Regions from separate parts of the Ensifer sp. 2TAB8 genome, predicted to be linked through region 2. Evidence: predicted binding sites of a transcription regulator. Region 2 holds the regulator's gene; the other holds the start of a gene.
What was found. The regulator LexA, encoded in region 2, represses DNA repair genes until DNA is damaged. The targets are predictions, from matches to a motif close to TGTTCNNNNTGTGTTCNG.

Region 1 (11,657 bases), on a different contig from region 2:
CACTATTTTATCGAGCGCCCCTGTCGCATCCTGGTCATCGGCCAGCAGTTGAAAGCGAAAACCAAGTATCAATGCCTGCTGCGCCATATCTCGGTTGCCGGCGCGATGCTCGATTTCAATGCTACGATCCTGCTGCCGAAACATTTCTTTCTGGAGATCGAAGGTTTCAAGGAGGAAATCGGCTGTTCTCAGGTTCACCGGGAAGGCACCGAACTCGGGGTGCGTTTCAACATGCTGCTCTCGCCCGATTTCTTGCGGCGCCTCATTCGGATCCAGTTTTCCAGTGGCGGGCTCTGACTTTCGATGCAAAGCGAGCGACATTAGATTTTTAGTGATCGATTTCAGGGGATTGCAAGTTTCTGCTGCCAAGCTGATTCTAGTAACGGTGGAAATTGCCCACCGAAACGATGTGGGACAAATGAATTGTCCGGGGTCGAAGGATGCGCTCAGAAACTCAGCGCGCCGACTGATCCGGCACTGGCGGAGAACGACGCATGCAGAACCAGACAATGTATTCGTGCGTCCCCTCGCCTTTCTACGAGCGACGCTATGAGCGATTCTCCATCGGGCACGCGGGCACGCTGACAGCGGTGCAGCCGGGTCTCGCAAATGTTTCCGTGCGTCCTTGCCGGATGATCGACATATCGCGCGGCGGTGCCAGCTTTGCGGTCGATACCAATATCGGCCTGCCACAACACTATTATCTGCATATCGTCGGCACTTCGCTGAGAATCGGCTGCGCCGAGGTCTATCGCAACGGCGAGCGCATCGGCGTCCAGTTCATCAAGCCGATCGAGCAGACCTTGCTGCGCGAGATCATCCGGCAAGAATTCTTCACCGGCCAGGTGAAGAATGCAAAGCCGCGGCGGTAAGGTCACCGATCAGGGCAAAACGGACGACCAAGGAATTCGAGCAGTTTTCTCGCGGGAATGATTCCGAATTGCGGCGGCATGCGCTAAGTTCCCCGGACTTTGTTCGAACGGGGCTCATTCTTCAGCATGTCCGCTTTCTCTCGCTTCACGCCGCTCATCCAATCCCTTCCCTCCACCATTCCGTTTGTCGGCCCCGAGGCTATTGAACGGCAGCGGGGGCGAGCCATCGCAGCCCGTATAGGCGCCAACGAAAGCGGGTTCGGTCCAGCCACAAGTGTCCTGGCGGCTATCAATGAAGCGGCAGGCGGAACGTGGAAATATGCCGATCCGGAAAACCACGACCTGAAGCAGGCAATTTCGGCTCATCTCGGCACCACGCCAGCCAATATCGCGATCGGTGAAGGCATCGATGGATTGCTCGGCCAGATCGTCCGCATGGTGATCGAGCCTGGCATGCCGGTCGTCACGTCACTCGGCGCCTATCCGACCTTCAACTATCACGTCGTCGGTCACGGTGGTCGGCTGGTGACGGTGCCCTATACCGGCGACCGGGAGGATCTCGGCGGGTTGCTGGACGCCGTGAAGCGAGAAAATGCGCCGCTCGTCTATTTCGCCAATCCCGATAATCCGATGGGAAGCTGGTGGCCGGCCGAGCGCATCGTCGAATTCGCCCAGGCTTTGCCCGAGACAACCCTCTTTATCCTTGACGAGGCCTATTGCGAGACGGCACCGGCCGATTCGCTGCCGGCCATCGATGCCTTGATCGACAGGCCGAACGTCGTGCGTACGCGCACCTTCTCGAAGGCTTACGGTCTTGCCGGTTCGCGCGTCGGTTATGTCGTGAGCACGCCGGGCACGGCGCAGGCCTTCGACAAGATCCGCAACCATTTCGGCATGAACCGGATCGGTGTCGCGGCAGCGATCGCCGCGCTTGCGGACCAGAATTACTTAAAGGAAGTGACTAGGAAGATTGCAGCATCCCGCGAGCGCATTGCGGCGATTGCAGTGGAAAACGGCCTGACACCGCTCGCCTCCGCCACCAATTTCGTAGCGGTCGACGGCGGCCGCGATACGGTCCATGCGCGTGCAATCGTTGATACCCTGATGAGCGACCATGGCATCTTCATCCGGATGCCGGGCGTGGCGCCCCTGAACCGCTGCATCCGCATCAGCACGGGACCGGAAGTGGAGATGGACCTGCTTGAGGCCGCCCTGCCCGAGGTTCTGAAAAAGCTGGCCTGATCCAGCTTCAGATCCCGGTCGTTCGGCCGGCGGCCGTTCGGCGGCCGCCTCATTCGTTCAGTGAACGGTCATCCATTCGCGAGCGGCGCGCAGCGCTGCTGCAAGGTCTGCCTTGCTCATCGTCATCGCCAGATCGGCACGCAGGTCAACGGCGCGGTCGCAGCCCTTGATCGCAGCGATGTTCAGCCACTTGTGGGCGGCGACGAGATCGACCGGGCGGCCGTGGCCCGTTGCATAGGCGAGGCCCATTTCACAGAAGATTTCCGCCTGGTTGTCACCACCCATCGCGGCATCCGAAGCAATCTGCATATCAAAGCGTGCCATTGTCTTGTCCCTGTTTTGCCTGGTTGGTTTTCCCGAAGCGGCCCGCCCGTTTCGGGCGAGCCATGCTCCAGATCAGCACTTGTTTTGGTCCCTGTTCGACCTTGCCTCTTTGCGGGCCTTTCCGAAGCGCACCATCTTTTTGCGGCGTCGTCTTCGGTGGTTTGTCGGAGCGTTTTTGTCCGCTCGTCTTATGGCTCCAATATGCAGCAGGGCTTTCAATGCGCGCTTAAAATGCATGCTTAATTTGCGACAAACAAAGTTCAAACACTTGGTAAACTTGAGTTTTTGTTAAACATCGGAAGTCCGAGAATCCGGCGCATTCGCTTCAAAATTTACGAAAAATTCAACTGCCGATTTCAACCAAACGCTAACCACGAAAAGATCGACGGTGGCGGAGGCGCCAAGATTTCCTAGATTTCGACCGGCTTGAAACGACCCAGAAAAAGCATCGGAAGCCGCCGCAGGGCTTGTTTACCTTTACGTGCGCGTAAGCTACCGTGCGCGCGGCGGTGAGGAGCCTGCCTTTGCACACGAGGACATCTCAAGAGCAGCCGACGGAGCGGACCACGTCGGCGGTCTCGATCTGGAGGACTGGAATGTTACGTACCTTGCTCATGACCGCGACACTCGCCCTTGGCATTGCCGGGACGGCTGCAGCGGCAGAATCGATCGTCGGCAACTGGAAGACGGCAAGCGGAGCGACCGCGGAGATTGCCCCTTGTGGCGGCGCCTTCTGCGTGACGCTGAAGACCGGCAAGCATGCCGGCAAGCGCATCGGCAATCTTTCCGGCACCGATGGCAGCTATTCGGGCGAAATTACCGATCCCGATACCGACAAGACCTATAGCGGTTCGGGCTCCGTCGACGGCAATTCGCTGAAGATGAAGGGCTGCGTCCTGAAAGTGCTCTGCAAGTCGCAGACCTGGACGCGCCTCTAGGCGCCGCGCGGTACTAGACGCATTGACTTATCGAAAGGGCGGCCATCGGCCGCCCTTTTCGCATGCGCAGTCCGTGGCTTAGTCACTGCGTCCCACCGCTATGCCCGGCGTTCTTGCCCCTTCGCGCATTGCGGCACTTAGGCCAATCGCACCCCATCGCGGCGTTCGGCATCACCCGGATCGAGCGGCAGCACGCTCAAATGCAACCGAAGATGAACGCCAGATGAACGGACATCTCAGCATCAATTCAGTTTGGGTATGCGAAAACACACTCAATCGATTTGAACCTGCCTCCAAACAACGGACAGAACCATGGATATCCTTGCTCGGCGCCTCACCATCATCAGCCTTCTGATGGTCGTTTTCGCTGTAACTCTCGCCGCTGCTGTCAGCGCGGACACCGAACGTCGCCGCAGCAACACCTATCTCGGCTCGCTGACGGATTGCACCGCACATACGGCGCAATACTGCCAGGCCAAGCTCTAACGCGGAACGGACCGGGCTCGCCCTGCTCCACCGCCAAGTGAAACCGATCACCTCGTGATCTGATAGAGAAACGAACATGCTGGCCGCTCTTTCGACATCCGCGTTTCTCTCGCTGCGTGTGCTTGCACTGGCCGGCCTGCTGATGGCACCGGTTGGGGCGCTTGCCTACTCGAAGGCCAACGGCGCCGGCATCGGCAAGCAGGGCGCCGGCCTTGTCCTCTTCGTCACCCTGCAGCGCCAGTCGATGACGTGATGCAGGTGCCACCCGATCGGATTTCATGAAAAGGGGCGATCGCGCCCCTTTTATCTTTCCGGCTTGCACTTGATGCCGCTTTCCTGTCCTCTAGCATCGACAGCGCCGCATTTTTTTGAGACGCGCTACGGTCGCCGCCGCACTTTGAGTTGTTGCACGGTTTTCCGATCAAAGGACACCTGCAGCAGGATTTGCCACAACAAGCCTTGTCAGCCCGATGCCCGCCTATCTCGTCTATACGCTTGCCGCCCTTGCCGAAATCGCCGGCTGCTTTGCCTTCTGGGCCTGGCTGAAGCTCGACAAGTCCATCCTCTGGCTCGTCCCCGGCATGGTATCGCTCGCGCTTTTTGCCTGGCTCCTGACCCTGATCGACAGTCCGGCTGCGGGCCGAGCCTATGCTGCCTATGGCGGCGTCTATATCGCCGCCTCGCTGCTTTGGCTTTGGCTGGCAGAGGGCGTCAGACCCGACCGATGGGATCTCGCTGGCATGACTGTCGCGCTCCTCGGCAGCGCCATCATCCTTGCCAGCCCCCGTTGAACCCATCGACAGGCTGATCGCGACGCGGTTGTGCACGCAGATATCTTGTCGTTTGCTTGTCAGAAGCTGCAGCCTATAATGCGACATGAACAAGCGAATCTCTTCACACTCCGTCCTTTCCGTCGCAACGCCTGAGCCTTTCGAGCCGCAGTACTTCGACGATCCTGCGGCTGCTGTCGATTGCCTCGAGGCGCTTTACGAGCGCAACACCCGGTTCCTCTGCGAGGCTTTCGAGGGGCTTGGAAAAACCGACGATCCGCTGACACGCTATCGCGCCTGCTATCCGCAGGTCAGCATCGAGACGAGCAGCTTCGGCCATGTCGATTCCCGCCTGTCCTACGGCTATGTCAGCGCACCCGGTGTCTATACGACCACGATCACCCGGCCGAAGCTCTTCCGGCATTATCTGAAGGAACAGCTCGGCCACTTGATGCGCAACCACGGCCTCGGTGTCACGGTCTCGGAATCGGCGACCCCGATCCCCTTGCATTTTGCCTTTGGCGAGAGCGCCTATGTGAAGGCCTCGGCAGCGAACACCATCGACATTCCACTGCGCGATCTGTTCGATGCGCCTGACCTGACGACGACTGACGACGAGATCGCCAACGGTTCCTACGAGCCGGGTCCTGGAGAGCCCTCGCCGCTCGCGCCCTTCACGGCCCAGCGTATCGACTATTCGCTGGCGCGGCTCAGCCACTACACTGCGACGAGCGCCACGCACTTCCAGAACTTCGTGCTCTTCACGAACTACCAGTTCTATATCGACGAGTTCTGCGCCTGGGCCCGCCAGCAGATGGCCGAAGGCGGCAACGGCTACACGGCCTTCGTCGAGCCCGGCAACATCATCACGCCGGCCGGCGCCGACAAGCCTGAGACCGACTTTACGCTCGCACGGCTGCCGCAGATGCCCGCCTATCACCTGAAGAAGAAGGGGCACGGCGGCATCACCATGGTCAATATCGGCGTCGGCCCGTCCAATGCCAAGACGATCACCGACCATATCGCCGTTTTGCGCCCGCATGTCTGGCTGATGCTCGGCCACTGCGCCGGTCTTCGCAACAGCCAGCGTCTTGGCGATTACGTGCTCGCGCATGCCTATATGCGCGAGGATCATGTTCTCGACGACGACCTTCCGGTCTGGATCCCCTTGCCGGCGCTCGCCGAAGTGCAGGTGGCACTCCAGGATGCCGTTGCCGAGGTCACCGGTTACCGCGATTACGATCTCAAGCAGATCATGCGCACCGGCACCGTTGCGACGATCGACAACCGCAATTGGGAACTTCGCGACCAGCGCGGCCCGGTCAAACGCCTGTCGCAGGCGCGTGCCATAGCACTCGACATGGAATCGGCGACGATCGCTGCCAACGGCTTCCGCTTCCGCGTGCCCTATGGAACCTTGCTCTGCGTATCGGACAAGCCGCTGCATGGCGAATTGAAGTTGCCGGGCATGGCGACCGCTTTCTACAAGACGCAAGTCAGCCAGCATCTGAAGATCGGTATCCTGGCACTGCAGAAACTGGCGGCCATGCCACCGGAGAAGCTGCATTCCCGCAAGCTCAGAAGCTTCTACGAGACCTCGTTCCAGTAGAGCTAACGCCGTCTCCCGAGCGCCATCGACAACATCGTGCCCGCCACCGCGGACACGATGATCAGAAGGTGCGCGTTGACGCCGGCGGCCGCGAGTTGCTCCAGCCCGGCGCGATCGGCATGAGCGCCGAAGGATATGGCCCCGGCTGCGATCGCGGCGGGATAAGTGCCGACGCCGGCGGGCGCATGCATCGGCAGCACCGATGAAAGCTCGCCGCCGAGGGCGCCGCCGAAACAGGCGGCCAGCGGCGCAACGCCCATGAAGGCCAGCACCCAGGCAAGAACGATGACCTTGACCGCCCAGTTGAGGATGGTCATGCCCCAGGCGCGCAGGAACGCGACGATGTTGGCGGGAACGCCCGCCTCCAACTCGTCCACGATGGCATCGAGCTTTGTCGGCAACAGCCGGCGCGCCAGCGCAATCACTTGATCCTTCAAAAGAAAGAAGAGAAGCGGCGAGACGAACGCGGCAAGCCACGCGACCCAAAGGACGGCTGACCCACGCCCGATGACAAGGCCGACGGCGGCGACAACGAGAAGCGCGTGCAAGTCGAGCAGACGCATCACCAGGAGAGCGGACGTTCCGCGCGCAAGCGGCACGGAAAACTCCGAGCGCATCAGGAGCGGAAAGCTCGTCTCGCCGGCGCGAAACGGCAGCATGATGTTCAGAAGATTGTGAACCTGGGTGACGCGAAATAGCGGCAGGAAACGGCCAGCGGTTTCTTTCGGGAAGTAATCATAGATGCGGTAGCAACGAATGAAATAGGTCGCGACAAGCAGCACCAGCGCCGAGACTGCCGAACCGAAGCCGATCTCCGACCATTGCTTCAACAGCGCCGGCCATCCCCAGAACCATTCGACAAAGGCCGCGTAGGCCGCAATGGCAGCTGCCGAAAGCAATGTCATCCGGTTGCGGGCGAGCCAGGATCGCCGGTCGGACTCGCAATCCGAAATCATCAGGTCTCGATTTCCCGTGTTGACACGCAAGATTGAACGTTGGTTATCACCGATAACTGTGCAAGAAAACGATTATGTAGCCCAATCCAAATCTTGCGGCACCGCAAGCGCCGCCGCATGTACGAGCTGTTTCCATGTACTCCATCGAACTATCCGTCGTCATTCCCGTGTTCAACGAGGAGGACAGCATCCAGCCTCTGATCACGCGGGTCCGCGATTCGCTGGCGAACTTTCCCTCTCCTTGGGAACTGATCCTCGTTGACGACGGCAGTACCGACCGAACGCTTGTAAATGCGAGGAAGGCGCTTTCCGACCCCGGCCTCGACCTCAAGATCGTCGAACTGCAGAAGAACTTCGGGCAAACGGCGGCGATGCAGGCCGGCATCGACGCTGCTGCCGGGCGCCTGATCGCCACGCTCGACGGCGACCTGCAGAACGATCCGGCTGACATCCCCGAAATGGTCAAGGCGATCGAGGAGCGCCAGCTCGACCTGCTCGTCGGCTGGCGAAAGAACCGGCAGGACGGCCTCCTGCTCCGGAAGATCCCGTCCTGGTGCGCCAACCGCCTGATTGGAAAGATCACCGGCGTCAGGCTGCACGACTATGGCTGCAGCCTGAAGGTCTACCGGACCTCCGTCATCAAGCAGGTGAAGCTGATGGGGGAAATGCACCGCTTCATCCCCGCCTGGGTCGCCGGCGTGGTGCCGAGCAGCCGCATCGGCGAGATGCCCGTTACCCATCACGCGCGCCAGCATGGCCAGTCCAAATATGGGATCTCCAGAACCTTCCGCGTGATTCTCGATCTGCTGTCGGTGCTGTTCTTCATGCGGTACAAGGCGCGCCCGGGGCACTTCTTCGGCTCGATCGGGCTTGCGACCGGCGCGCTCAGCGCGTTGATCCTGGTCTATCTCGGCTTCGACAAGTTTATCCTCGGAAACGATATCGGCACGCGACCGCTGCTGATCGTCGGCGTCATGCTTTTCCTCTCGTCCGTCCAGCTCATCACCACGGGCATCCTGGCGGAAATGATGGCGCGAACCTATTTCCGCGACGACGATACCACCAACTACATCGTGCGACAGATCTTCGCCCGGGACCCAAGCGATGCTTGACGTCGTCAATCGTCGGCCAAACATCACCGTTGCGCTGATTGCCGGTTATTTCCTGCTCTGCATCGGCTTGCGCCTCGCCGTTTCCACATCGCTCGAGATCGACGAGTCGGAACAAGCCTTCGTCTCGCAGTTCCTGATGCTTGGCTATGGCTCGCAGCCCCCGTTCTACAACTGGCTGCAATACGGGCTCACCTCGCTCTTCGGGCCGTCGCTCGCGACGATGACGGTGCTCAAGAACGGGCTCCTGTTTCTCTGTTGTCTCTTCTACGGCCTCGCGGCACGCGAGGTCCTGAACGATCGGCGCCTGACAGCCATCGCAACGGTCGGCGTCCTGACTTTTCCGCCGATCTTCCTGCTCGCGCAGCGCGACCTTTCGCATACGGTCGCCGCGCTGTTTGCCGTGTCGCTGTTCCTTTACGCCTTCATCCGGACGATGACGCGGCCAAGTCTGTTCGCCTATATACTGACGGGCGCGGCGGTCGGCATCGGCGTCATCTCGAAGTACAACTTCGCACTCGTCCCAACCGCCGCGATTCTTGCGATCCTGCCCGAGCCCAGGCTGCGCGCACGGATCTTCGACTGGCGCATCCTGGTTGCCATCGCCGTCTGCACACTGATTGCGCTGCCGCACGGCTACTGGATTCTCGAAAACCTCGGTGCTGCCTCGCGCAATACCCTCCATGAAATGGGAACGGCGCAACAGACGAGCTACCTGACGAAGGCGCTCAAAGGGGTCATCGCACTGGTCGCCGCCTCACTTCGCGGCGCCGCCATTCCGCTGGTCGTCTTTGCTCTGGTATTCCGCAAGGACCTGGCGGCGATCTGGCGCGCCGAAAGCCCCTGGACACGCGTCATCGGGCGCATGCTGCTTTTGTGCCTCGGTGCCGTACTGCTGATCATGCTGGCCGTCGGCGCCACGCACATGCGGGAGAAGTGGCTGGTTCTCTTTCTCGTCCTGCTGCCGCTTTACCTCGCCCTCAAGGTCGAGGCATCCGGCGTCGACACCGCGCGAAGCGTTCGCCCCTTCCTGCTGCTCGTCGCCTTCATCGTCGTTACCACCGTGGTGGTCGTGTCGGCCCGCGCCGTCGTTCGCCCCTGGTTCGGCAAGCTGTCGCGGCTGAGCATCCCCTATAGCACCCTTGTCGACACCGTCGTGAAACAGGAGGGAGCCGAGCCGGCGATGGTCATCGCCTCGGACAAGCTACTTGGGGGCAATGTGCGCACGCGTCTGCACGGCGCCAAGGTTTTCGTGGCTGGAAACAGCAGTTCTCCGATCGAGCATCTGACCGGACCGCTCCTCGTGGTCTGGAGCGACAACGGAAAGCTCGATGCTCAACCACCTGAAGGGCTTCTCGACATCTTGAAGTCGCTCGGCGTGGCTGAGGAGGCGATGAAGCCGCAGCAACTCGCCCTGCCCTATCTCAACGGCAATCTGCCGGATCGCTACGGCTTCGGCTACTTCTGGATCGCCGACCCTTCCCGATGAGTGGACGACCCGTCGCGTTGGATGGGCGCGCCGTCGCGGTCGGCACCGACGAGCAATTTGAGTTCACCGGGGTGAATACGAAGCGCGACGTCACGGCCCATCGGCAGGAGTTCCCCGTCGATGACGCAGTTGATCTTACGCTCCACCTTGGGAAAATGCAGATCGAGCGCATGACCGCTCATGGTGGTAATCAGCGGGCTATCGCGAAATTTACCGCGCATGACATCGAAGGCGAGCTTGGCGACGCCCGGCGGACTCAGGGGCGGAGCGGTATAGAAGCCGAGATGGCCGGCCGTAACATCATCGGCATACATCAGCGTGTCGCGCCCGAACGGGTTGTTGGAGACGGAAACCGCTGAAACATGGCGGCTTTCCTTGTGTCCGTCGACGTCGAACTCGATCTCGAAATCAGGCGGATTGAGAATCACGCCAACGGCGGCACGCGTGCTGGCGGCGATCTTGCCCGCCCTCGAACGAAAGCTGAAGGACTCGCGGTAGCGCACCATGCGGGCATGCAGGCCCATCGAAAACTGGTGCACGAAGGCCCGGCCATCGGCGCTGCCGATATCGCCGTCGATGATCACTCCGTTTGCCAGCACTTCCGGCACCTTCCAGATATCGAGCGGCAGCTTCAGCGTGCGGGCGAAAAGGTTCATCGTCCCGGCGGGAACGACGCCAAGCGGCATGTGGTTCTTCCAGGCGACCCCGGCAGCCGCAGAAATCGTACCGTCGCCACCGCCGGCAAGGATCGCATCGAGATCGTCGCGGCGGCATGTGCGCTCCAGCGTCTCGCGCATTTCATTTCCGGAAACGGCGGCAATCTCGATCCGATGTCCAGCGGCGTGGAAGACCTCCTCAACCTTCTGGCCATAGGCCGCCATATCCGTCGTGCGGAAGGTTCCGCCGTCACGATTGAAGATCGCCTTGATTTTCATGAATGGGTCACTGGCTCCGTTGCCGCGGCAAAGCTGTTCACCGCGATCAGATAATCGCGATTGCGGCCAATTCCAGAACCTTACTGAAACTTAACGGGAATCAATCGCGTGCCGGCGACGCTCCGAGACCGGCAATCGCCCGGCGTTCAGCGCGGCTCGGGCAATTTCAGAGGCCCACCCGTCTTGATCGACCGGATCGCGAAGTTCGAGCGGATATCGGTCACACCCGGCAGGGCAAGCAGCGTATCGGTCAGGAGCTTCTCGTAAGCCGGGAGGTCCTCGACGACGACCTCTGCGAGAAAATCGGCATTGCCCGAGATCAGGAAACAGGACACCACCTCGGGAATGGCGAGCAGCGCCTCCTGCTGCAATTGTGCATTCTCGCGGCTGTGCCGTCCCACCTTGATCTCCACGAAGACCGTGAGCCCGAGGCCGGCTTCCTTGCGGTCGATGTCGGCGCGATAGCCACGCAGGATGCCGGATTTTTCCAGATTGCGGATGCGCCGCAAGCAAGGCGACGGCGAAAGATTGACCTTTTCGGCGATCTCGACGTTCGTCGCGCGCGCATCCTCCTGGAGTATCCTGAGGATGGCGAAGTCAAATTTATCGAGATTTGGCATGATCACAAACTTCAGAGGTATCTATTGGCACATTATTGCTAACTATAGCCTGCTTTGGGCATAAATCGCAAGGACATGCCCTGCCTTCAGGGCGTAATCTTCCTTCCGGACCCAAAAGCCCCTGAGATACTCAAATCGGGAAGGAAATTCAAATGGTTGCGCTCGCCTTCGATCGCGGCAATACGACGCCTGTCGCCGCCGGCTATGCCGGTGCCTTCGTGACCGTCCTCATATGGGCGGGTTGGATTCTCGCGACCCGCCATTCGGCGGGCACTACACTCGGCACGATCGACCTCGGCCTGATCCG
Region 2 (11,657 bases):
CGGGGTCGGTGACATTCACGAAGAGGAATTTGCCGTTCTCGTCTCCGGCGGCGGTCGCCGAAGCGCTCCAGGGATCGCTCTTGTCGAAGCGAAACGTCAGGTCATAGTCCTTGCCGATCTCGAGCGACTTCCAGTCGTCGCTGGCAAAGCTCATGTAGAGTGGCGATTCGGAGCCCTTGGGATAGAAACCCAGGCGCAGCCTGACCCCGCCCTCGAACATCGACGTAATGAAACACGAGCCTTCCATCGACGTGTCGGAAGCAACAATCCAGCCGCCGACCTCCTTCCACTTGATGATCTCGGACTCTTCAGCCGCGGCTGGCCCCGTCACCATCAGACAGCTCATCAACCCGAACAGCAATCTACGCATGCAAAGCCCCCGTTTGCTCGCATTTTGATGGGTCGCCGCGTGACTGTCGAGGGTGGGCGACCCGTACCCACGCAATATTTTAGGAATATTCACCTCTCGCGCGGACCGGTGCTCACGCCAAGGAATTACATGGCGAAGGGATCCTTCGACGACTTGCTCTGCCCGCCGCCCGCAAACGGGTCATTGTTCGGCGCATTGTTGCCGGCGCCCGCAAACGGATCGGCGGCCTCCCCCTGTCCGCCGCTCGGCATCAGCGTGTTCACGGCCTCCTGGCATTTGAACATCTCGCTGACGGCCTTCATCGAATCACGCAGGCTGAGGCTCGCCACCACACGACCTTCGAACGCCAGCGCCAGCGTATTCTTGCGCACGAATTCGGTGAAGAAGTCGGTATTGGAAAAATTGACGACCAGAGCCTTCGAACCCGTGAGGTCCACGCCGAACGCAACGGCCGGCCACTGGCGGCCGCGGTCGAGCTGCAAGGCAACGTCATACTCTCTTTGCGGCTCGATCGATTTCCAGGTGGCATTGCCGATCGAAAGAAACGCCAGGTTCGCCGATCCCTTTGGATAGAAGCCGATACGAAGAATCGCGCCGGCGTCATAGCTCGTCGCCGCGTAGCACGAGCCGCCCAAGGACGGATCGGAACCGACCGTCCAGGCGTTGATCCGCTTCCAGATATTCGAACGGCCCTCTTCAGCAGAGGCCGCTCCGGCCGCCACCAACAGACCGAGAACCGCCAACGACAATCTATGCATGCAACCACCCCACTTTCCCCGCAAAGTTATCGTATTTTTGCAACCTGTCGAGACAATGCGGCGCGATCACAACAGGGATTTGCGCACTCCAACAGGGAGGACATTGACTGGCACAACCGATGCGAATGCGGGTCGGCCGATCGCACCAGGATCAAGGGCCTTGCCGCCGCGCACCTCTGGCGCAAAACGGTCACAGCCTGAACTCAAAGACCTGTTGAACACATGAGAGTGATCGCCAAGTTTGCTGGACTTCGGAACGAAAGCGCGGTTCACATCGTTAACCGCCCCGTAGTCCCACCCTTGCCTCAAAGTGGACGATCACCGTGCTTGCCGCCCTGCTTCTCGCTTCGATAGTCGCATCGCCTAACATGCCTGACGTCAAGCTCAGTGCCGCCACGGTCGATGAACTGCAGACGGACTTCGAAAGCGCCGTACCCTGCCACCAGATTGATGGACGCAACGTGTGGAAGGGCGCCATTGCGTTCTACATCCAGTCGTTCGTCTATGACGGCGACACGCCCGTGGCAACCGATGCGGCGGACGCGGTGCTTCCCGAAGACAACAGCGCCGAGACGGTGAAGGAATTCGAAGACGCCTGCGCCGCCACGCAGCCGGCCTGACCCTCGCCATCAGAACGCTCGCGATTCGCCCGATGCGGTCCAATGCGGCCGTTGCCGGCCACACAATCATCACCCAAACCCGCTTTGCTCCCGTAAAAGTGACCAATCAGCACGCGCAGTCGCGCCAATTGACTGAATTCACGGAATTTTAGGCACTTGCAGAACACATATGGAACAGATAGTGTCTGTTCTTGATTTGTTTCACGCCTTCTGGAGCGACGTGCCATGCTGACCCGCAAGCAACAGGAATTGCTTCTGTTCATTCACGAACGCATGAAGGAGTCGGGCGTCCCGCCGTCATTCGATGAGATGAAGGATGCGCTCGACCTGGCGTCGAAGTCCGGCATCCACCGTCTGATTACCGCGCTCGAAGAACGCGGGTTCATTCGCCGTCTTCCGAACCGGGCCCGCGCGCTCGAGGTCATCAAGCTTCCGGAAGCCTACGCGTCCAGCCAGCAGCAGCCGCGTCGCGGCTTCTCGCCGAGCGTGATCGAGGGAAGCCTCGGCAAGCCGCCGGCGGCAGCCCCTGCCGCACCACCGAAGCCGGCGCCGGTGGCCGAAAACACATCAGTTTCCGTGCCGGTCATGGGCCGCATCGCTGCCGGTGTGCCGATCTCGGCGATCCAGAACAACACGCACGACATCACCGTTCCGCTCGACATGATCGGCAACGGCGAACACTACGCCCTCGAAGTCAAGGGCGACTCGATGATCGAAGCCGGCATCTTCGACGGCGACACCGTGATCATCCGAAATGGCAATACCGCCAACCCCGGCGATATCATCGTGGCGCTCGTGGATGACGAGGAAGCGACGCTGAAGCGATTCCGACGCAAGGGCGCATCGATTGCGCTTGAGGCCGCAAACCCTGCCTACGAGACACGGATCTTCGGGCCTGATCGTGTGAAGATCCAGGGCAAGCTCGTTGGGCTGATCCGCCGCTACCATTGACCTCCAGAAAAAATCGGCACTCTGAAGAGCCTCGCTGCCGCTTGGGGTAGCGAGGCTCTTCTTGTTTATCCGATAACGCGCCGCTTACTCGTGGATGGTGTATTCACCGAGTTCGCAAAGGTCCTGCGTATCTTCGGTCGTATCAAGGCCCGAGTCCTCTTCGAATTCGAAGCGCATGTCGTACTTGCAGACATCCCGACCGTCAGCGATGGTGATCTCCATGTTCTCGCCGGGGTTCAGAACCTGCCGGCCGAATACATCGTCTTCCCACTCGTTGACGCCCACCGGCGACGTGTAGAAGTTAGTCAGAACTGCATTTGTGTTGTTCTTCAGCTTGAAAACCAGGTCCTCTGCCCGCGCCTCGAATGTGGTCGCAGCAAAGAGGGCCAAGGCCGTCAGGACAAGTTTCGTTTTCATATAAGCCATTGCCTCCGCTTGATGATGACGGACGCTATCGATGCGGCTGATGTCAGCGGAGTCATCGTTCCCCCTCTACCGATTTCACCGAAGCGATAAGATCCGCAGGGGATTTAGAAGACGTGGCTTGTGCGGGCGTGTGGCACGCCTGAGCGAAAGCTCCCAGGTGTCTCAACCCGGAGTAAGCTGAGGAAGGCAATCGTTCCGACCTCCTCTTGAAGCATTGCTGCACGCTGGGCAGGAGCAATCGACATTGCCAGACGTTCTGCCTGTGGAAAGCGCCCGAACCGCAAATTCGCTTTGTGCTTTTTCCGAAAATGCCTCTTGCGGATTTTCTGCAATCATTCTAAATCCCCGCCAACGCTCGGTTATCCGAGCCGTGAGGCCTCGTGGCGGAGTGGTGACGCAGAGGACTGCAAATCCTTGTACCCCGGTTCAATTCCGGGCGAGGCCTCCAAATACATTCACCAATATAATCAATATGTTGCAGTCGTCGCGAAGCGGAAAAACACCGCTTCCGCGTAACGCGATGTTGCTACGAGATTCCCTTGCTTTCCCTGCACTTCCACGCGGCGACGGCGGATCCATACGACATGAAATGCGACATGTTCACAGCGAATCCTGAGCCAGAAACCCGCTCACCAGCTGCAGGTGCTTGAACCCCGCTTCTCCTTCGCGCCGCCTACGAACACGTCGCAGGTCACTGTCTCTGCGGAAGGCTGTCATAGCGCCCTCCGGGCCGCCCTGTGAGCGTCCATGAGGGTCGCGACGGGATCGGTCGCTGCCACTTCATCGCCTTCTGCAAGAAGCGCTCGTCCCTCACATCGATCTCGGCGAGCGCGATTCTGACGACAATCTCGCCGATCTTTTCGAGGCTCAGCACGTACTCCCGATGCTGTCTGCCGCCCCTAAAGAGGCGCGGCCCCTTGTCGAACTTGGACGTGGCGCGGAAAGAGCTCCCACACACCAAACCCTTCAAAGAACGCATAAATCCGTCGACGACGTATTTCGACATCGTGGCCAACAAAACATAGTCGTGCTGCGGCGGCCACAACATGGCGTCGACCTTCCGAATTAAGCAACTTCTAAAGTTACGCTTGAAGCCGCTCGCAACCGTGGCATTCTTACCGGCGATCGAGGGGGAGGTATTTGGATGCTGAAGGGTAGAACGTTGCTCTTCGCCGACATCATCGGCAGGTTCGGTATCTGCGCGTATTTCGCAATCGCGATGTTGCGGCGCATCGTTCACGCCGCGCAAATCGTGGTGAAAGACGAATGGCAGTCGGCTGACGTCTTGGCGTTGACTTCAACCGCCGCCACCGTCCTATTCCTCGGAATGGTCTGCGTGGTAGCCATTACGCGCTTGCCCCCGATCAAAGCAGCCACTGGCTTCGAGCCCTATTTGACCGCGATGGCAGGAACATTTCTTCTCGGGCTGATCGCATACTTACCCGAGCCCGCCGATACAGGCTTGGCGCTTCAAATGGCCGGCACGGCTATGATCGTGGTCGGGATGGTTTCGTCAGCCTTCGTTCTTTTCTGGCTCGGTCGCGCCTTCAGCATCATGCCGGAGGCCCGGACCTTGATAACGGGCGGCCCCTACTCGGTTGTTCGCCACCCGCTCCATCTAACGGAAGAGATCGCCATCATCGGCTTGATCGTCCTCAATCTTTCTGTCTGGTCAGTACTTCTTGGGGGTGTCCAGTGGCTGCTGCAATTTCGCAGAATGATCAACGAGGAACGAGTATTGCAGACCGCGTTCCCCAGTTATGGCGCCTATGCACTCGACGTCCCGCGCATTCTTCCATTCATGAACGCGGGTAAGCTGCGATCAGCACAGTGAAGCCAAGGTGGGATTTGCTCGTTCTGATACCGGATGAACGCGACGCCGGAGCCGTTGCCGCCATAACCGGTTGAGGCGGCGGATCGGCGAGACAGGCGGGATCCAGTCAGAAGGCCATCAGCACACCACCACCGCGTGAGCTGCGGCCTCCGAAAAATCACCACATTGGTGAAGCGTGCTGCGGCAATGTCTTCCTTCGAAGGCATTGCGGTTCTGCAAATATCGGCCTCAGCACCAGGGCGTCGTGTGTCCCGTCCACGGCCGCACCAGTCCCTCGTTTACGAGGACGCGTCCGATGGATTGATCGCCGCGAGTGACCAGCCGCAGCTTTTCACCGGCCTTGGCGTCCTGACGACTGTTCGCCGTTTCCAGCCTGAAGTCACCTGCGTTCAGCAGTTCGCGCAGGCGCTGCTTGGCGTAAAAGCCGCGCGAACGTTCCTTGTCGCAGCTTGCCTGGCGAATACGCGGTGCATCGACGTCCGCCACGCGGATCGTGTCTCCGTGGTAGAGGAAAGTGGCGCCGTCGATCACGCAGTTGTCGTTGCGAATCCCACAGAAATAAAACTGATCCGTGCGGATCGATGCCGTTTTGACTTCCTCATTCGGCCGCACCGCGGGTGTCGGCGCGTTCGCGCCGACGTCCACCGACGGCACGGGAGCTGCAAGCGCAACTCTTGTCACGGGGGTTGGCTTTTGCTTCTCCGCTTGCTGCGCGGGACGCCCGTCCGCTTTCTGCGCGACACGTGCGGGCTTCGGCTTCGAATCATGACGGGACGTGAACGCCACCACATCCGATACCACCGGCCAGTGCTTCAGTTCGGCGCGATGATCATAGGCGACTACGCCGCCGACGATAGCCGCGGCGGCCAGATACCACGGCGCCATACCGCCTTGCTTGCCCTTGCTCCGGCCGGAATTCCTGCTTCGACGTTTCGTAGTGGCTTTGGCCATGCGTCCTCATCCTGATTCGCGACCGCATTATGCGTTTGATGCGTTGCCGAAAAGTTTTCGGCCGCCCCCTCAATAGGCAGATGCAGGTTCGGAATCAGGCGGCAGAAGAATCGAACGAGACAGGTCGGTGCGGTTCGGCGCTGACGAAGACGGCCACCGAGAGACGGAAGCGACGATTTTGGCTCACGACCCCTTCGACGAGTTTGTGCGCCCGCGCCAACGCGCCCACCAGACCGCCAGACGGCGGCGGCGGCGGCGGACGGATGGGAGATCGTGCGAAAGAACGATGAGGCCCAGCGGTATCATCCAGAAGCCGAGCACCGGCAGAAAGCCGAGAAAGCCGCAGAACACCAGGAGCGAGCCCAACAGGATACGCAGCAGTGGCGATTCCGGCAGCGTGATGCGCCATTTGCCGAGCACGATCTGTCGTGTCTGCGGATCGATCCCGAAATGCATCTGCTTCCTGTTTTTGTTCATCATTCCCTATCCGGCGTCTTTTCCCACAATTGGGGACTTCTCCACAGCCTCGCAACCGAACTTGTCACTTTTTTTGAAAAAACCGCTTGGCAAATCAGAAAAGCATGCGTATTAGCAGCCTCACTTCTGAAGCGCACAGCAAACAGCGGCGCGGATGATCCCTGGTAGCTCAGCGGTAGAGCATTCGACTGTTAATCGACAGGTCGCCGGTTCGAATCCGGCCCGGGGAGCCACTTTCTAAAAGAGCCATTTGCAGAGATGCAGATGGCTCTTTTTCATTTTGCACCTAAGTTCCCCGGGTGAGCAATCCCAAACCTAGACGGTATTCATGACAAAGGCGGCGCCCATCATCGTCTGGTTCCGCAAGGACCTGCGTCTTGCCGACAATCGCGCCCTTGCGGCCGCGGTCGGTGAGGCTCCCGTCATTCCGCTCTATATCCGGGAGCCGGACGAAAGCGGCAACGGTCCGCTGGGGGCTGCGCAGCGATGGTGGCTGCATCATTCGCTGGAGGCGTTGAGGGCTCGCCTCGCCCAATTCGGCTCGCAACTCATTTTCCGCTCCGGCGACCCGCTGGACGTGCTCACCGACGTGGCGCGCAAATCAGGAGCGCAGCGCGTTCATTGGAATCGCCGCTACGATCCCTCGGGCATCGCCACCGATACCACCTTGAAGAAGGCGCTCTCAGCTCAGGGGATCGCCACCGAGAGTTTTGCCGGACAGTTGCTGCATGAACCTATGCGCCTGCTGACGACGACCGGCGGCCCCTATCGCGTGTTCACGCCCTTCTGGCGCGCCCTCGATTCAAAGTTTGAACCGGCTCCGCCAATCGACGAACCGCAACAAATCGTGTCACCGGAAACCTGGCCGTCGTCCGAACCGCTTGGCCAATGGTCGCTTCTGCCAACAAAACCGAACTGGGCGGCCACGTTCAGCGAAATATGGACGCCGGGAGAAAAAGGCGCGGCCGCTCGCCTCGACGAATTTATCGACGAAAAGCTCAAAGATTACAAAGTTCGCCGGGACCTTCCTGACGCTGACGGCACGTCCCTGCTCTCTCCCCACCTTGCCCTCGGGGAGATATCGCCGGCGCAGATTTGGCACGCGACACAAGGGTTACAGACCGAAGGCGGTGAAGGTGTCGCCACCTTCCGAAAGGAGGTCGCCTGGCGCGAGTTCTCCTACCATCTGCTGTTTCACTATCCCGAACTCCCCCGGCGCAACCTCGATCGCCGATTCGATCATTTCCACTGGCTTGACCACGAAGGCGACTTTTACCTGTGGTCCAAGGGCCTGACCGGATTTCCGATCGTCGATGCCGGCATGCGCCAGCTCTGGCGGCATGGCTATATGCACAACCGCGTGCGGATGATCGCCGCGTCCTTCCTCATCAAGGATCTCCTGATCGACTGGCGAAGGGGAGAAGCCTGGTTTCGCAACACGCTGGTGGATGCGGATCCGGCAAATAATGCAGCAAGCTGGCAATGGGTCGCGGGATCAGGCGCCGATGCGGCACCGTTCTTCCGAATTTTCAATCCGGTTCTCCAGGGCGAAAAATTCGACCCGGACGGCGCCTATGTAAAGCGCTTCGTGCCGGAACTCGAACGTCTGGAGCCGCGCTACATCCATCGCCCCTTTGCTGCTCCGGCCGCACTCCTCGCAGATGCCGGCATCGAACTCGGCGCGACCTATCCAAAGCCGATTGTCGACCATGCCATGGCCCGGGACCGCGCGCTCGCGGCGTTCCGCGAGATCACAAGCGCGCCGAGAGAACCGTAGCGAATACAGGCCCCCGGTAGAATTCCACGGTTGGCGTCTCAGGCGAATGCCGCTACGCTCACCCTACGGATGCAACAGCTGAGGGGGTGGTGTATGCGTGAGCTGGAAGCAAGTCTCGCCGCGTTCAACGGCGCACAGGAGCTTTCTGCCGAGAATCTCTCGATGGTCCTCAGGGACTTCCCATTGAAGGCACGGATGGTGCTCGGCGCGCTCGTGCATCTTCAGGCCGGGGTCTTGATGCTCACGGCTCCGGATGGCCGCAAACTTGTGATCAGGGGCAAGAGAGCAGGCCCGAGCGCGATCCTCACGCTGAACAACTGGAACCTGCCGCAACGCGCCGTGACAGGCGGCACCATCGGCGCTGCCGAGAGCTATATCGACGGCGACTGGGACAGTCCCGATGTGGGCGCCTTTCTCGAACTCTTCCTCATCAATGCCGAGATCGGCAAGCATTTCCCGAACCGGGCGCGCGGCCTGCTTCAGCTGATCGAAAAGTTCCTGCATTGGCGCAATGCCAACACGAAGTCCGGCGCGCGTCGCAACATCTCCGCTCACTATGACCTCGGCAATGCCTTCTACCGCGAATGGCTCGACCCGAGCATGACCTATTCATCGGCGCTCTACGCAACCGGCGCCAACGATCTCCGCTCCGCGCAGGCGGCCAAATATCGCGCGCTGGCAGAAGCGACCAACCTTCGCGCCGAAGACCACGTGCTGGAGATCGGCTGCGGCTGGGGAGGCTTTGCAGAATTTGCCGCGGGCGAAATCGGCTGCAAGGTGACGGGATTGACGATCAGCCGCGAGCAACTGGCCTTCGCCCGCGAACGCATCCACCGGGCAGGTCTTGCCGACCGCGTCGAACTCAAATTCCAGGATTATCGCGAGGAGAAAGGCACCTATGACCGCATCGTCTCGATCGAGATGTTCGAGGCCGTCGGCGAAAAATTCTGGCCGACCTATTTCTCGCAGCTCAAGCGATGCCTGAAGCCGGGCGGCAAGGCCGGACTGCAGATCATCACCATCAAGCCGGAAGCCTATGAGGAATACCGCGCCAACCCGGACTTCATCCAGAAATACGTCTTCCCCGGCGGAATGCTGCCGACGCGCGAACATCTCATCGATCTCGGTCGCCATGTCGGCCTGCGCATGAGCAACGATTTCGGCTTCGGCATAGACTACGCCCGCACACTTGGCGAATGGCGCCAGCGCTTCTGGTCGGTCTGGAACAAGATCGAGCCGCTCGGCTTCGACCTTCGCTTCAAGCGGCTGTGGGAATTCTATTTCTACTACTGTGAAGCCGGGTTCCGGGCCCGAAACATCGACGTCCGGCAGATCGTGTTCGAATAAGAACGCATCCGGCGCGTCTTTACCGCGCCGCGCGTAGCGCTTAAGAGGCGGTCTATCCAATTCTCAATTGAAGGTTCCGCATGCGCCTTGCATGGTTTTTCCTCGCGCTCGCCATCGCGACCGAAGTGGTGGGCCTGACGGTGATGAAGGCCGCGTCCTCGAGCGGCTCTTATCTCGGCCACATCGTCATGTATGTCTCGATCGCGCTTTCCTACGTCTTCCTCGCCAAGGCCGTGAAGACGATCTCCGTCGGCGTCGCCTACGCCATTTGGGAGGGTTCGGGCGTCGCGATCATCACGCTCGTTTCTGTCTTCGTCTTCGGTCACGTGCTGACCGGACGCGAGATTCTCGGGCTTTCGATGGCGATCGTCGGCATCCTGCTCGTCAATGCGGGAGAGCGCCACGACGAGGAAGAAGCCGCGGCGGAAGGAGCAGCCAATGAGCGCGCCTAACATCTATTTTGCGCTCGCCGTGATGGCAGGCATTCTCGATGTCGCCGCCAACCTGGCCTCGACGAAATCCGAAGGCTTTGCCCGCCGCGGCTGGGGCGCGCTTTCCATTCTGCTGGTGCTTGCCGCCTTCGCGCTCCTCGCCGAGGCAATCAAGGGCATGGAACTCGCGATCGCCTATGCTGTGCTTGGCGCGACCGGCATCTTCGGAACGGCCATCTGCGGACGGCTGCTCTTCGGGCAGAAGCTGAAACCGATCGGCTGGGTCGGGCTTGCCCTGATCTTCGGCGCCGTGCTTGTGCTTCACACCGCCTGACGCCGGCGCTCGCCGGAGCCCGCATGCTTTTTCGCTTCCCTTGCCTCGGCCACGACACCCGTCAGCCGCCGGACAAGCGCGAAATAGAGACTATAGGGCAGCAGACGCAGGAGCTTTACCGCGTAGGTGAAATGCCGCGGGAAGCTGATTTCAAAGCGCCGCGACTTCAAACCCGCAATGATGCGATCCGCGGCCTGCTCGGAACTGACGAGAGCCGGACGTGGAAAGCGTATCCGCGCCGTGCCGGGCGTATCGATGAAACCGGGGCAGATGATCTGCAGGCGGATACCGATCCGATCGAGATCGAACTTCAGGCTCTCGGCCATGTTGATCAGCGCAGCCTTTGAAGCGCCGTAGGCGGCGCTGGTGGGCAGCCCGCCGTAACCGGCGACGGACGACACGATGGCAATGTGGCCGAAGCCCTGCGCCTTCATATGGGCAACGGCCGGCAGAAGGCAGTTGACCACCCCATTGAGATTGACTGCGAAACTCTTCTCGAAGGCTTCGCGATGAAGATCATCGCCGCGCACGGGAACGGCCACTCCGGCATTGAGGATCACCAGCGACAGGTGGCCATGGTCGTACTCGATCGCCGCCAACACGCGCTCCATGTCCTTGGGGTCGGTGACGTCGCCGTCGAGAACCGTGATCCTTCCCTCGCCTGCTGCCTCGTGCTGCAGGTCCACCAGCTTTTCGTGGCTTCTGGCGGTGACGACCACCGAATAACCCTCGCGCACCAACTTGAGCGCCAAAGCCCGGCCAACGCCGACGCTCGCGCCGGTAACCCAAGCCAGTTTATGTTCGGATTTCGCAGACTGAATACTCATCACTCACTCCTCGGCACGCGCCGGGAAACACGCACGCATCTCCTTGTGGGCGAAAAAGACTTGCCCGGCCCTTCATCGCGGCAACGCTTCCTTGCCGCTGAGCCCCACATGCCTTGGAGACGATTTTTGTTCGGGACAGAGCGGCGGTGAAACGCTATTTCTTGCCTGAAGTGCAGGCTGAGCCGAAAACACGCCAACATTTCGGCGGTCCGGGATCGTTGTTGATTTTCGTCAGTCGCCGTTCGTCTTTCCCTGGTACTCGTCGCCCTGTTCCGGCGCCTGTCCTCAAACACGAGGTTCTGAAAATGGCCATTCTACCGTCCGTCCTCGAAGCGATCGGCAACACACCCTTGATTCGGCTGAAGGCCGTATCGGAGGCCACCGGCTGCGCGATCCTCGGCAAGGCCGAGTTTCTGAACCCGGGGCAATCGGTCAAGGATCGCGCCGCGCTGTCTATCATCCGGCATGCGGAAAAAACCGGGCAGTTGCGCCCCGGTGGCGTCATCGTCGAGGGCACGGCCGGCAACACCGGCATCGGCCTGGCGCTCGTCGGC

Region 1: the regulator LexA is predicted to act here: its motif matches at 2,688-2,705, upstream of AB4Z53_RS34990 (sel1 repeat family protein).

What each region holds. Positions count from the first base shown of each region.
Region 1 is NZ_JBFRGB010000052.1:1,368-13,024, reverse strand. Features, by position in the region: gene AB4Z53_RS35005 (hypothetical protein) at 1-297, shown strand, start outside; gene AB4Z53_RS35000 (PilZ domain-containing protein) at 495-872, shown strand; gene AB4Z53_RS34995 (pyridoxal phosphate-dependent aminotransferase) at 999-2,114, shown strand; gene AB4Z53_RS34990 (sel1 repeat family protein) at 2,172-2,438, opposite strand; gene AB4Z53_RS34985 (DUF2147 domain-containing protein) at 3,035-3,376, shown strand; gene AB4Z53_RS34980 (hypothetical protein) at 3,689-3,862, shown strand; gene AB4Z53_RS34975 (hypothetical protein) at 3,939-4,115, shown strand; gene AB4Z53_RS34970 (YnfA family protein) at 4,333-4,653, shown strand; gene AB4Z53_RS34965 (AMP nucleosidase) at 4,739-6,241, shown strand; gene AB4Z53_RS34960 (lysylphosphatidylglycerol synthase domain-containing protein) at 6,244-7,197, opposite strand; gene AB4Z53_RS34955 (glycosyltransferase family 2 protein) at 7,332-8,309, shown strand; gene AB4Z53_RS34950 (glycosyltransferase family 39 protein) at 8,302-9,795, shown strand; gene AB4Z53_RS34945 (diacylglycerol/lipid kinase family protein) at 9,765-10,730, opposite strand; gene AB4Z53_RS34940 (Lrp/AsnC family transcriptional regulator) at 10,877-11,350, opposite strand; gene AB4Z53_RS34935 (DMT family transporter) at 11,503-11,657, shown strand, end outside.
Region 2 is NZ_JBFRGB010000007.1:233,620-245,276, forward strand. Features, by position in the region: gene AB4Z53_RS14850 (hypothetical protein) at 1-370, opposite strand, end outside; gene AB4Z53_RS14855 (hypothetical protein) at 496-1,128, opposite strand; gene AB4Z53_RS14860 (hypothetical protein) at 1,497-1,748, shown strand; gene lexA (transcriptional repressor LexA) at 1,974-2,699, shown strand; gene AB4Z53_RS14870 (hypothetical protein) at 2,784-3,116, opposite strand; tRNA gene AB4Z53_RS14875 (tRNA-Cys) at 3,500-3,573, shown strand; gene AB4Z53_RS14880 (hypothetical protein) at 3,817-4,173, opposite strand; gene AB4Z53_RS14885 (methyltransferase family protein) at 4,270-4,959, shown strand; gene AB4Z53_RS14890 (thermonuclease family protein) at 5,188-5,910, opposite strand; gene AB4Z53_RS14895 (hypothetical protein) at 6,094-6,387, opposite strand; tRNA gene AB4Z53_RS14900 (tRNA-Asn) at 6,546-6,620, shown strand; gene AB4Z53_RS14905 (cryptochrome/photolyase family protein) at 6,716-8,164, shown strand; gene AB4Z53_RS14910 (class I SAM-dependent methyltransferase) at 8,258-9,511, shown strand; gene AB4Z53_RS14915 (SMR family transporter) at 9,592-9,963, shown strand; gene AB4Z53_RS14920 (SMR family transporter) at 9,950-10,276, shown strand; gene AB4Z53_RS14925 (SDR family NAD(P)-dependent oxidoreductase) at 10,264-11,103, opposite strand; gene AB4Z53_RS14930 (cysteine synthase A) at 11,409-11,657, shown strand, end outside.